One region of the Bacillus sp. P4_E1 genome, then DNA from elsewhere that is predicted to be linked to it. Evidence: riboswitches for the same ligand, from Rfam matches in the RefSeq annotation. Region 1 holds a riboswitch; each other region holds the start of a gene.
What was found. A riboswitch is a leader RNA that binds a small molecule or an ion and turns the genes downstream of it on or off. The one in region 1 is predicted to bind thiamine pyrophosphate.
Positions count from the first base shown of each region.

Region 1 (4,329 bases):
AACCTATCCCAAAAAGAAAAAAGTGAACTTAATTATCATGAATAAATGTGGCGTGAAAAATATGGTTATGGGCGTATTTCGAAATCTTAGAGAGAATAAAAAAGATATTTTCATATTCTTAAACAAGAAGAGGAATAACTTCTTAATGTATTGTATTTGATAAGCACCAAAGGAAACTGAATTTCTTGGTTGTTTCCCCATAAGACATATAGAAGATTGGCTATCAGAAGGCAACCCTTGTTATACTTATGCATAGTTTATCGAACCTTTTCAGGGAAATAAGATAAAACAATACCTATACATTTAATTACAAAATTTTTTTAATCAATTTTAAAAAAGAATGAATATTCTGTTAATAAAAAGGAAGATGTTTTACAATCAATCGAGGTTTTTCCTACTTAAAATTATCATTATAACCATATGAATTTGGGAGGAAATCATACAAGTCATATAAATACTAGAAATATTAATTTCACCCTAACTATTGACGGGATACATTTGTACACGACCACAATTTAGTTGGGCATTAAAGCGAGTAGTTAATGCTCGAGTCGCATTAAGTCCGATATACCAGTCAGCCTCTGAACGTGCGACAGCTGAAGCGTATAGATTGTCATATGCTTTTCCTGGTTTTAAATTTGCGAAGCCATCTTTAATTGCTTTATCGGTAACAGATGAAATCCATAGACGTTTAATCGGTTTCTGCATTTTAACTTTATCGATAATCCAGCGTGCGACCAACTCTCCCTCACGACCGGCGTCAGTAGCTATAATGATTTCATTTACATCTTTTCTAAGAAGCTGACTTTTTACAGCGTTAAACTGTTTCCCTGTTTGTTTAATAACGGTTAGTTTTAAACGCTCCGGTAGCATTGGTAAATCTTCTAAATTCCACTGTTTATATTTCACATCATAGCTTTCTGGATCAGCTAATGTAACGAGATGACCTAAAGCCCAAGTAACAATATATTTACTACCTTCAAGATAGCCGTTCCCTTTTTTATCACATTTCAGTACACGTGCGATATCACGTGCAACAGAAGGTTTTTCAGCAATTACAATACTTTTTGCCATATTTAAAAACATCCTTTCAAATTTCCATACGTTAAATATAGCATACATCTTTGTTCTATTCAGTCTTGCTGACGGTTTGAGTTATTTGTGGTGAAATATACGTGTGAGAGTTTTACTTATATAAAGGCGAAGAATGGTTGAACCAGGAGAGTTTTGATCTCTATCATTCTATAAAAGTAAAGAACTTGTTATTTTACTAGAATAAGAGTAGACTTTGAAGTAGATGAATAATAAACACATGGGAGTTTGTGGATGCAAACTGAGAGTATGACTAGTCCGTCATTGACCATTTGAACCTGTTGGATAATGCCAGCGTAGGGAGAGTGTAAAAGCACATGTTCAGGCACTTTGCGTACGCGCAAAGTGCCTTTTTGTGTATCTCCCATTACTATAGTTAGGAGATGAAAAGGATGAATATGAAAGAAATTAGTAAAGTAGTGGATTTGGTGAGAGAGTCTAATCCACTCGTGCATAATATTACAAATGTTGTTGTAACAAATTTTACAGCAAACGGTTTGTTAGCATTAGGAGCATCACCTGTAATGGCGTATGCAAAAGAAGAAGTAGCAGAAATGGCTAGCATTGCGGGAGCCCTTGTTTTAAATATGGGTACACTTCGTCCTGAAGAGGTAGAAGCGATGTTACTTGCTGGTAAATCAGCAAATAAGAATGATGTACCAGTATTGTTTGATCCAGTAGGGGCAGGAGCAACTTCTTATCGAACAGAAGTTGCGAGATATATTCCAGCTGAAATCGATTTAGCTGTTATCCGCGGAAATGCAGCTGAAATAGCTAACGTTATTAATGAGAAATGGGAAATTAAAGGTGTAGATGCTGGTACTGGAAACGGTAATGTTGTAAATATTGCAAAACAGGCAGCGGGTGAATTAAATACAGTTGCGATAATTACTGGACAAGAAGATGTTGTTACAGATGGAGAGCGAACTATTCTTATTCGAAATGGCCATCCTATTTTAACGAAAGTTACTGGAACAGGTTGTTTACTAACTTCTGTAATAGGAGCATTTGTAGCGGTAGAAAAGGATTATGTAAAGGCAGCAGTAGCCGCATTAACATTCTATGGAGTAGCAGCAGAAGTAGCGGCTTTGAAAACAGTAGAGAATGGACCAGGAAGCTTTCAAATTGAATTTTTAAATCAGTTAGCGAATACAACTTCAGATGATATTGAGAAGTATGGAAAGATTGAGGTTATACAGTAAGGAGAGGAACTAGATGTCGCGCATTACAATGGATGAAATGTCTAGGTTATTACGAGTATATTTTATTATGGGAAGTAACAATTGTACGAAGGAGCCACTACAAGTATTGAGAGATGCACTAGAAGGTGGTATAACAATTTTTCAACTTCGTGAAAAGGGAGAAGGGGCTTTAACGGGAGAGAAACGTATTGATTTTGCGAAAGAACTACAAGCGCTTTGCAAGGAGTACGGTGTACCATTCATCGTAAATGATGATGTGGAACTAGCCCTCGAGTTAGATGCAGATGGCGTGCATGTTGGACAAGATGATGAAGGAATTACTTCTGTTCGTGAAAAAATGGGTGATAAAATTGTTGGTGTATCTACACATACAATTGAAGAAGCACGCTGGGCGATTGAAAATGGAGCTGATTATTTAGGAGTTGGTCCAATTTTCCCGACGAGTACGAAAAAAGATACAAAAGCGGTTCAAGGAACGGAAGGTCTAAAGTATTTTAGGGAACAAGAGATTGCAAGACCGATCGTTGGGATTGGTGGGATTACAATTGAAAATACAGCTTCTGTTATAGAAGCGGGTGCGGATGGTGTTTCAGTTATTTCAGCGATTAGCTTAGCGGAATCTGCGTATGAAAGTACGAAGAAATTAGTTGAGGAAGTAAATAAGAGTTTGTAGAAAAAGCCTATGTAATATTTTAAATGCTATATGGAGGAATAGACTGCCAAAAAAGTTTAAACAAACGTTTGATTAAAAAAGCACAAACCTTTTTAAATAAAGGTTTGTGCTTTTTCTTTAAAACATAATTGAAATTAAGAGCATTCCAATTCCAATAGAAGTAAAGGTTGCGATCAGGCCCGGAATCATAAAGCTATGATTTAAAACATATTTACCAATTCCTGTTGTACCAGTACGGTCAAAGTTAATTGCAGCAACGATTGTCCCGTAGTTTGGAATGAAGAAATATCCATTTACTGCAGGGAACATCGCAATAAGTAATGCCGGCGGAATACCAAGTGATAGTCCAAGTGGCACTAAAGCACGAACTGTTGCTGCTTGGCTATACAGTAAAATAGATAGAATGAATAGTGCAATAGCAAATAGCCATGGTGCACTTGTCACTAAGTGTTGAATTGATCCTTGAATTATATTTAAGTTTCCGTTGAAGAAAGTATCTCCCATCCAAGCGATACCAAAAATAGCAACAACTGCTGTTGCGCCTGCTTTAAAGACGTTACCAGTTACAATGCTTTCCACATTTGGTTTACAGAAAATAATAATAAGAGCAGCAATGGTTAACATGACCATTTCAATTGTGTTTGGCATGGAAAGACGAGCTAACTTCCCGTCAACCATCCATCCCGGACGAAGGGCTTCAAATGAACCAAGAAGTACGACAAGGAAAGTTCCTACTAGGAAAAGGATAACTGATAATTTAGCGCCTTTTACACCCGCAAATTCTTTTTTCTCTTCAAGTTTAGGGATCATTCCCTCTTTTAATCGCCTCAAGTATTCAGGGTCTTCATTTAATTCTTTTCCCATTTTACTAGCAACGAATGCAGCTACCATACAAGCAATAAAAGTAGAAGGGATACTGACTTTTAAAATATCTAACAAGGTGATTTTATAGTCGGCTAACATTGCTAAAAGTGCAACTGTTGCAGCCGATATTGGACTAGCTGTAATTGCCTGCTGGGAAGCGATAACGGCAATTGACATTGGTCGTTCAGGTCTAATTCCTGATTCGCGAGATACTTCGGCGATAACGGGAAGTACAGAATAAGCGACATGACCAGTTCCCGCGCATAGCGTGAATAAATAAGTAACAATAGGAGCAAAAAATGTAATACGCTTTGGATTTTTTCGTAATGCTTTCTCAGCAAGGTAGACAAGGTAATCCATTCCTCCAGCAGCTTGCAAAGCACCGGCAGCTGTAATTACTGCTAAAATCATAAGCATTACATCAATAGGAGGAGCTGTAGGTTGTAAGTGGAAGACGAAAACAAGTATTGCCATACCAACGCCACCCATTACTCCTAG
Region 1 covers NZ_JBFUIV010000009.1:98,733-103,061, reverse strand. Annotated here, with positions in the region: partial or broken gene topB (DNA topoisomerase III) at 499-1,074, opposite strand; TPP riboswitch at 1,303-1,412, shown strand; gene thiM (hydroxyethylthiazole kinase) at 1,485-2,294, shown strand; gene thiE (thiamine phosphate synthase) at 2,308-2,967, shown strand; gene AC1DS7_RS14565 (anaerobic C4-dicarboxylate transporter family protein) at 3,085-4,329, opposite strand, start outside.

Region 2 (4,329 bases), on a different contig from region 1:
TTATGCCCTTTCGCAAGATCGGCTGCATGCGCAGCGATTTTGTACGTAATAACCCCTTCGCGAACATCATCTTTGTTCGGTAAACCTAAATGTTCTTTCGGGGTTACATAACAAAGCATCGCCGTTCCAAACCAGCCAATCATCGCAGCACCAATCGCTGAAGTAATATGATCATAACCTGGTGCAATATCTGTCGTTAACGGCCCAAGTGTATAGAACGGCGCACCCTGACAAATATCAAGTTCTTTCTCCATATTTTCTTTAATTAAATGCATCGGTACATGCCCAGGTCCTTCAATCATAACTTGCACATCATGTTTCCAAGCGATTTTTGTTAATTCACCAAGTGTCTCAAGCTCAGAAAACTGCGCTTCGTCATTTGCATCTGCAATAGAACCTGGACGTAATCCATCTCCAAGAGAAAACGAAACATCGTACTGCTTCATAATTTCACAAATCTCTTCAAAGTGAGTATATAGGAAGTTTTCTTTATGATGGAATAAACACCACTGCGCCATAATCGAACCACCGCGCGAAACAATACCTGTCATACGCTTTGCAGTAATTGGAATGTAACGAAGTAATACACCAGCGTGAATCGTGAAGTAATCAACGCCTTGCTCCGCCTGCTCAATTAACGTATCACGATACACTTCCCACGTTAAATCCTCTGCAATTCCGTTTACTTTTTCAAGCGCTTGATAAATTGGCACAGTTCCAACTGGTACCGGAGCATTACGAATAATCCACTCACGTGTTGTATGAATGTTTTTACCTGTAGATAAATCCATAATCGTATCTGCACCCCAGCGAGTCGCCCACGTCATCTTCTCTACTTCTTCTGCAATAGAAGACGATACAGCAGAGTTTCCGATATTTGCATTTACCTTCACGTGAAAATTACGTCCAATTATCATCGGTTCCGCTTCAGGATGGTTAATGTTCGCCGGCAAAATCGCACGACCTTCTGCAATCTCCTTACGAACAAATTCAGGCTCTACCCCTTCACGAATCGCAACATATTCCATCTCAGACGTAATAATGCCATTACGCGCATAATGCATTTGCGAAACATTTGCACCTTGCTTCGCTCTAAGCGGCTTACGATCCATTTGCGGGAAAACAGGTGTATGTTTTGAAGCCACTTTCACACCGTCATCCTCAGGTTTAATTTCGCGTCCTTCATAAGCTTCCACATCACCACGCCCCAAGGTCCAAGAGTGGCGCGGCGCCTGCAACCCTTTTTCCAGCTCCACTTTATACTCTGGATCTGTATAAGGTCCACTCGTATCATACACACGGATTGGCGGATTTTGAACACCGTTCGTATCGCTTTGTTCAATCTCGCGCATTGGTACTTTCATACCTTCACGTGTTCCATCCACATACACTTTCTTACTTCCTGGTAAACTCGATTTCAATTCAATTTGCTCAGCTGAAACAGACTGTTTCATAACCTTTGTTGCCCCCCTGTTCGTGACAAGGACGAGATATGGCCAGCGCATGCCAAAATAAAAAGAGCCAGGTCCATAAAAGAATAAGGACCTGGCTCATAAAGACATAATTATGTAAAGCCGTTAACTTCCCTACGCTGGTACGAGCCAGATCAGGTCCAAAGGGTTAAGAAGTTCACACGCTTCTCTCTCAGCCTACGCATACGTTAGGCACCCCTAGTTTATCACTGATTTAATTTTCAATACTTTCCCATCATACACTATAATCTGAAAAATGCAAAGTTTATTTCTTTTGTTGTTTACGGAATCATCCAAGTCAAATAATAAGCCTGCACATACGTCATAATCCCAACAATAGTAACAAAGAATAAACTATGCTTCAATGTAAAGCGGAACAAATCTGACTCTTTCCCAGCAAGTCCAACTGCCGCACAAGCAATCGCAATTGATTGCGGAGAAATCATTTTACCTGTTACACCGCCCGTTGTATTTGCTGCAACAAGAAGCACTTCAGATACACCGACTTGCTGCGCTGTAATTGCTTGTAAATTCGAGAACAGTGCGTTCGCTGACGTATCTGATCCTGTTAAGAATACGCCAATCCATCCTAAGAATGGTGAGAAGAACGGGAATAATCCGCCAGTTCCTGCAAGTGCTAACGCTAATGTAGAAGATAGACCAGAATAATTTGCGATAAATGCGAATCCTAATACGAATCCAATAGATAAAATTGGCATTTTTAGTTCGTTTAACGTTTCTTTAAATGTTGCTACTGCATCTTTTGCACTCATTTTCAAAATAAAGATAGAAATGATACAAGCAATTAAAATTGCTGTTCCAGTCGCTGATAAAATATCTAATTTCAAGATTGCTTCATAAGGTGTTGGTTTATTTACAATTGGCTCTGCTTTCATTACTAAATTGTGCAAGCTTGGAACTTCAAATTTAAATACGAGACTTTCTAAAGCGCCGCCCGGAGCGAATAACGCTTTAAAGAAACTCTGGCTCCAGATGACTACCATCACAGTCAAAATAATGAACGGAGACCACGCTTTTACTACTTTTCCTACCGTTAGTTTCGGCATAGATGTCGTTGTCGTCGCCGCGGCTACTTCACTATTCGCTTGCTTAGTTTGATAAATTTCTTTCGGCTGCCAAACTTTTAAAAATAGCGATAAACTTACTAAACTTACAAGCGCTGACGTAATATCCGGAAGTTCTGGTCCTAAAAACGTCGCTGTAATAAACTGTGTAATTGCAAATGAACTACCCGCTACAAATAAAGCAGGCCACGTTTGTTTTACTCCTTTAAAGCCATCCATTAAAAATACGATAAAGAACGGAACAAATAAAGATAAGAACGGTAATTGATGCCCAGCCATTTGTCCAATTTTATGTGGATCAATGCCTGTCACTTGTCCAGCAACTGTAATCGGAATCCCCATCGCTCCGAAAGCTACTGGTGCAGTATTTGCGATTAAACAAAGACCTGCTGCATATAAAGGATTTAGCCCAAGGCCTGCCAGAAGCGCTGCCGTAATCGCTACTGGTGCACCAAATCCTGCTGCCCCTTCCAAAAATGCTCCAAATGAAAATCCAATTAAAATAACGAGTAAACGATGGTCATTCGTAATGGATAATACAGATGCACGAATGACATCAAATTGACCTGTTTTCACAGAAATTTTATATAAAAATACTGACATAATGATAATCCACGCAATTGGCCATAATCCGTATAAGAAACCGTATCCGGTCGCTGCCATTGCCATTGTGAATGGCATTTTATACGCAAATAACGCCACCAAAATCGTTAATACAACTGTAATAAATCCTGCCACATACCCCTTCATGCGGAAAACCGCTAAAGCTAAGAAAAAAAAGATGATTGGAATAAGTGCGACTGCTGCCGAAATCCAAATGTTACCGAACGGATCGTAAACTTGTGTCCATGTGTTCATTGTTCTCTCCCCCTAAAGAATCCCCTTTTAAATAAGATATAACCTTATCAATAGACTACCAGGTCATCATACCTTTAAGTCTAAAAAATACAAAACGTTTAAGAAAACGTTTTCAATAATTTTATCACAACGATTTTCATTTAAAAAGATTTTTTCGAAAATTTCATCATTTAAAAAGGAAATCTTACAAAAGCGTCACGTTTTTGTAATGTTAATCGATAGGAAGGTTGCCAAATTTATCGCATACTAAAAGTATAACAACGGACATTACTTATGAGGTGATATATATGAACGGAAACAAAATATTAGCAGCTTTATCATACTTTAGTGTATTATTTGCACCTATCTTATTCCCTATTATCGTGTGGATTGTGGGCGATTCTGAAACGAAACCACATGCGAAACGTGCTCTATGGACACATATCGTTCCAAGCATCGCTTCATTTATTGGATTAGTTATTTTAGGAATTATGGGCATCGGATCTGATCAACCAGACGTAACACTTGGAATTGGAGCAATCATCGTCTTATGCATTTGCGGAATCATTAGCTTATACTACTTCATTTGGAATATCGTGAAAGGTATTAAAGTACTGAAAGCTTAGTTTTAAACAAACGTTTGATTAAAAAGAAACTGTCCAAAAATTGATGTCGCATGATCGTAAATGAAATTTTATCGGCGGTTCAACAAGAGTAACCTACCTATTAATAAGAAAAAAACCGTCCCAAAATACCTTTTGGGACGGTTTCTTTATCTTCTGCGTTTCTTCTTTTTTCTCATCATTTTCTTTCGGCGCGTATTCGCTTTATCCGCTATAATGTGAAGCGTACTCGCCACAACAATCCCCATTACAAACGTTACAATTTCAACCTCGTGTTCCTTCGCAATTTCTATTAAATTTCCACCGAATGCG
Region 2 covers NZ_JBFUIV010000002.1:316,496-320,824, reverse strand. Annotated here, with positions in the region: gene thiC (phosphomethylpyrimidine synthase ThiC) at 1-1,454, opposite strand, end outside; TPP riboswitch at 1,567-1,682, opposite strand; gene lldP (L-lactate permease) at 1,754-3,415, opposite strand; gene AC1DS7_RS03705 (magnetosome magnetite crystal formation protein family) at 3,703-4,020, shown strand; gene AC1DS7_RS03700 (metal-binding protein) at 4,167-4,329, opposite strand, start outside.
Region 2: it holds a riboswitch for thiamine pyrophosphate, as region 1 does, so the genes downstream of both, thiC (phosphomethylpyrimidine synthase ThiC) here and thiM (hydroxyethylthiazole kinase) in region 1, are expected to answer to the same signal.

Region 3 (4,329 bases), on a different contig from region 1:
TAATAAAAATGTTCTATAATGTATCTCTACAATCTCAAGCCATTCAATAGGAAAATAAATATACGATACTTTCTCATTATAGAGGGGTTCTACTATATTTTTAAATGCTAATAACTGTAATTTTTCCATATTATTAATACTTCCTCTCTTAATTTATATTGATCATGAATAATACTAGAAAAGATACCAATTTTTTAAGCATTAACGAATCAAATTTTAACCAAGCACATTAAAGGAAATAACTAAATTACATTTGGTTATTTAAATAAAACATTATTAAAATCAAATTAATATAAAGTAACTATTAACATATAACTACCTCCTTATGGGACTTTATATTATAAAATCATTATAATGAATTATTATATTTTTTATCTATGATTTACAAAAAAATTACAGAAACTAAATATAATAAAAGGTATCGCCTCTTTATATAGCGATACCTTTTATATACTCTTAATTAAATAACACCTTTAACTTCTTCATTCACCGGCCATTTTTCTAATGTATATGCCATTTCCCAAAATGAATATTCATATTGACTACTAAAAATAAAATGTTGTCTCATACGATTACGGTCTGCCTCTGTTACTTTTTCAGCGATCGTATCTAATCGTGTGATTTGCTCTTCTACTAGAGTACGGAACCAATCAGATCCATATGCAGAAATCCATTCTTGATAAATTGGCTCTTCTGGTTGACATTCTTTTAATCGTTCACCGATTTCATAATATAACCAATAACAAGGTAAAATAGCCGCAATAATATCTCCTAAATGCCCTTCATAAGCTGCACGATACATATGAGATGTATATGCATATGCAGTTGGCGCAGGAATAAAATTATCTTTTTCTTCTTTTGTAATCCCTAATTTCTTTGCGAAATTCTCATGTAATGATAACTCAGCTTCATACGTATTTTGTGCATGGTGTGCCATACGAGCTGTCGTTTCTAATTCAAGAGCCTTTGCAGCACCTAACGTTTGTACTCTAGCAAAATGACTCAAATAATAAGAATCTTGAAGCACATAATATCGAAAACTAGCTAAATCTAATGTTCCTTCGCCTAGTTTTTTTACAAAAGGATGGTTAAAACTTGCTTCCCAAATTGAATCTACTTCTTTACGTAATGATTGTGAAAAAGTCATTCAAATCCCTCCAAATAATGTAAAAAATATACGTATTTATCCACAATTATTAAAGCTGTAAAATAAAAAAACTTTCTTTACAGGCGTAAAGAAAGTGAAATTGACAGTATTTATTCGTTAAATAGCAACGTCTTTCCCACTTCCCTACGCTGGCATTAACCAGATCAGGTACTAAGAGTCTCAAAATTTCATCTGATCTCAGCCTATAAAAGGCCCCCCTAGTGGATAAATATTTAGTTGTCGTATTGTAATTATCATAGCATAATTCGTGGAACTGTCAAAAGAATTAATTATATAACTACCTTAAAAACCTTCTTCTTTCCTTACTTTTAATGAAGTTTCAATTATCATATCTAATAGTTTGCTATAATTAATTCCCGCTGCTTCCGCACTTTTTGGCAGTAAACTTGATTGTGTCATCCCTGGTAATGTATTAACTTCCATTACATATGGAATTCCTTCCTTCACCATCATATCAACCCTTGCATAAACACTACATTTTAATGCTTTATAACAAGCCAGTGACGCTTTATTTACACGTTCCTTTATTTCAGCTGGAAGTTCAATAACTTCTTCAACTGTACTAGTATCATCATATTTTGCATTATAGTCAAAGAACACAGCAGCATGTCGAATCGAAATGATAGGTAACTGTTGCCCATCAAAAATTGAACATGTAATCTCGTCACCTTTTATATACTTCTCAATTACTACTTCAGAATCCCATTCGAATACAGTTTCTAGCATAGAGATTAATTCATTTTTATCATAGACAATCTTAACTCCAACACTTGAGCCGCCAGAGTTTGGTTTTACCACTAACGGAAAGCCTAATTTATCTAACTCCTCAAGCTTTAGATCCTCCATTTTTGTAAGTTCAATCCAATCTGGTGTTTCTACTCCTTCATAACGCAAAATCTTTTTCGAAATATTTTTATCCATACATATACCGCTAGATAACATATTACTGCCGCTATATGGAATACCTAAACTCTCAAGCGTCCCTTGAACCGTACCATCTTCTCCGTATTTTCCGTGTAATGCTAGCAATGCAAAATCAATGTCTTTCGCTTTTTCAATTAAATCCATTTTTTCATTTAACGTAATTGGAACGATTTCATATTTACTCTTATCTAAATGTGCAATCATTTCATTCCCAGTCATAATTGATACTTGTTTTTCAGAGGATACTCCTCCCATAATAACGCCAATTCTCATTTTCTCAACTCCAAGTTTCATTTTTTAAAGTTTCACCAATTATTTGAATCCCGCTAACAATTTCCTGTTCTTTCAAACGTGAAAATCCTAATCGGAATGTGTTCGCTCCTCCTCCATCAGAGTAAAAAACATCTCCAGGAGAAAACGTAACTCCTTTCTCATAACACTTTTGTAAAAGTGTGCGGGCTTGAATTTTTTCTTCCAACTCTATAAACAAATGAAGTCCACCGTCTCCAGTCATTCTTTTAAACGGAATGTACTGATTACACGCCCCAACAGCTAACTCATATTTTTTCTTATAAACAGATCTTGCTTTTTTTAAATATTTTTCAAAATATCCTTCATGTAAATATTGAAACAGAACAGCTTGATCTAACGTAGATGTGTGAATGGTTCTGGCTCTTTTAACACTTTCTAAATAATGTATCAGTTCTTTATCTGCAATGATCCAACCTACACGTAAACCAGGGAAAAGTACCTTTGAAAAGCTACTAATATAAATCACATTATTACCAGCCCCTGCAAAAGTTAATAATGGCGATAAATGTGAACCCGAATAACGTAATTCTTCATTAAACCCATCCTCTATAATAGGGATCTTGTATTTTGAAAATAACCTCATCAATTCCGTTCTTTTCTCCGAACTCGTAACAATACCAGTCGGATTATGATAAGAAGGGATTAAATACGCGAAATCAAAATCCTTTTCACGCAAACTTTTTTCTACTTCATTCGTATCAATACCATCATCATTCATATTAATTCCATGAACTTCAAGTCCATGTAAACGAAAAAGCTTCAATGCAGCATGGTGAGTTGGGTTCTCACAAATAACACGCCCTGATTTCTTCGATAAAGAAGATAACACAATATCTAATCCTTCTGTAAATCCATTTGTAATTAGAATATCTTTGTTCGAAATATCTACACCTTTCATTTCCATGTAATGAAGTAAATAATTAATTAACGGTCTATAACCTTTTGCATATCCGTAGTTCAATACGATATCCCCTTCAATGGACATACGAGTAAGAAAAGCTCTTTTGAAATTTTCAACATCAAATAGCTTTTCGTCCGGGGCTATACTATTAAAAACAATCATTCCTTTTTCCCAGCGAACTCCATGCTTCATTAAGTCTAATTCATCCGCTAATGTGGTAACTGTATTAAGTTTATTTTTCCAATCTATTTCAACAGACGAGGTGTTACTTATATCCACCTTCGCAACGAAATTTCCTTTTCCTTTAACTGCATAAATGAGTCCTTCTTGTTCTAAATCCGCATATGCAGAGAGTACTGTATTTCTGCTCACTGATAATAATTCACTCAGTTCCCTTGTTGATGGGATTTTTTGGTCCCCCAACAAATGCCCTTTCATAATCATCTTTTTTAAATAATCCTTTAATTGAATATAAACGGGACGATCTTTTACAACTTTAAAATCTTTAAACAATTTCTTACCCCCTGCAATTATTTTTACATATTTATTTCATTCTCAAAAGGTCCACTACATATGTATTTTTTATTAATAGCGGTACGGTTATAAAGCCTATAAATCATTTCGATATAAATTGATTACATCTTTTAAAGCAGCAGCTGCAGCTCCGCGTGGATTAGAAGCTCCACCAATTGTAGTGACTTGTCCCATTGTATCTGTAAAGAACGTAATTCCTTTTTCCGTGCCATTTATATTTGCTAACGGATGTTCTTTCTCTAAATTACAAGGTTGTACACTAAGGTTTACTTTTCCATTATCATCTTTATATGCTGATGCAATTAATTTAATTGATTTATTTTGTTCCTTTGCATTTTGAATTTGTTGCGTTGTAACGTGCTCTATTCCGTTTATTTTTATATCTTTGAGTGAATAATCGTTTCCCATTAAACTATTCGTCAAAAGTAATAATTTACAAGCGCTATCCATCCCGCTTATATCTAATAACGGGTTAGTCTCCGCAATTCCT
Region 3 covers NZ_JBFUIV010000001.1:5,008-9,336, reverse strand. Annotated here, with positions in the region: gene AC1DS7_RS00045 (pPIWI_RE module domain-containing protein) at 1-129, opposite strand, end outside; gene tenA (thiaminase II) at 461-1,147, opposite strand; TPP riboswitch at 1,272-1,377, opposite strand; gene ddlB (D-alanine--D-alanine ligase) at 1,451-2,365, opposite strand; gene pdxR (MocR-like pyridoxine biosynthesis transcription factor PdxR) at 2,370-3,818, opposite strand; gene AC1DS7_RS00025 (homoserine dehydrogenase) at 3,915-4,329, opposite strand, start outside.
Region 3: it holds a riboswitch for thiamine pyrophosphate, as region 1 does, so the genes downstream of both, tenA (thiaminase II) here and thiM (hydroxyethylthiazole kinase) in region 1, are expected to answer to the same signal.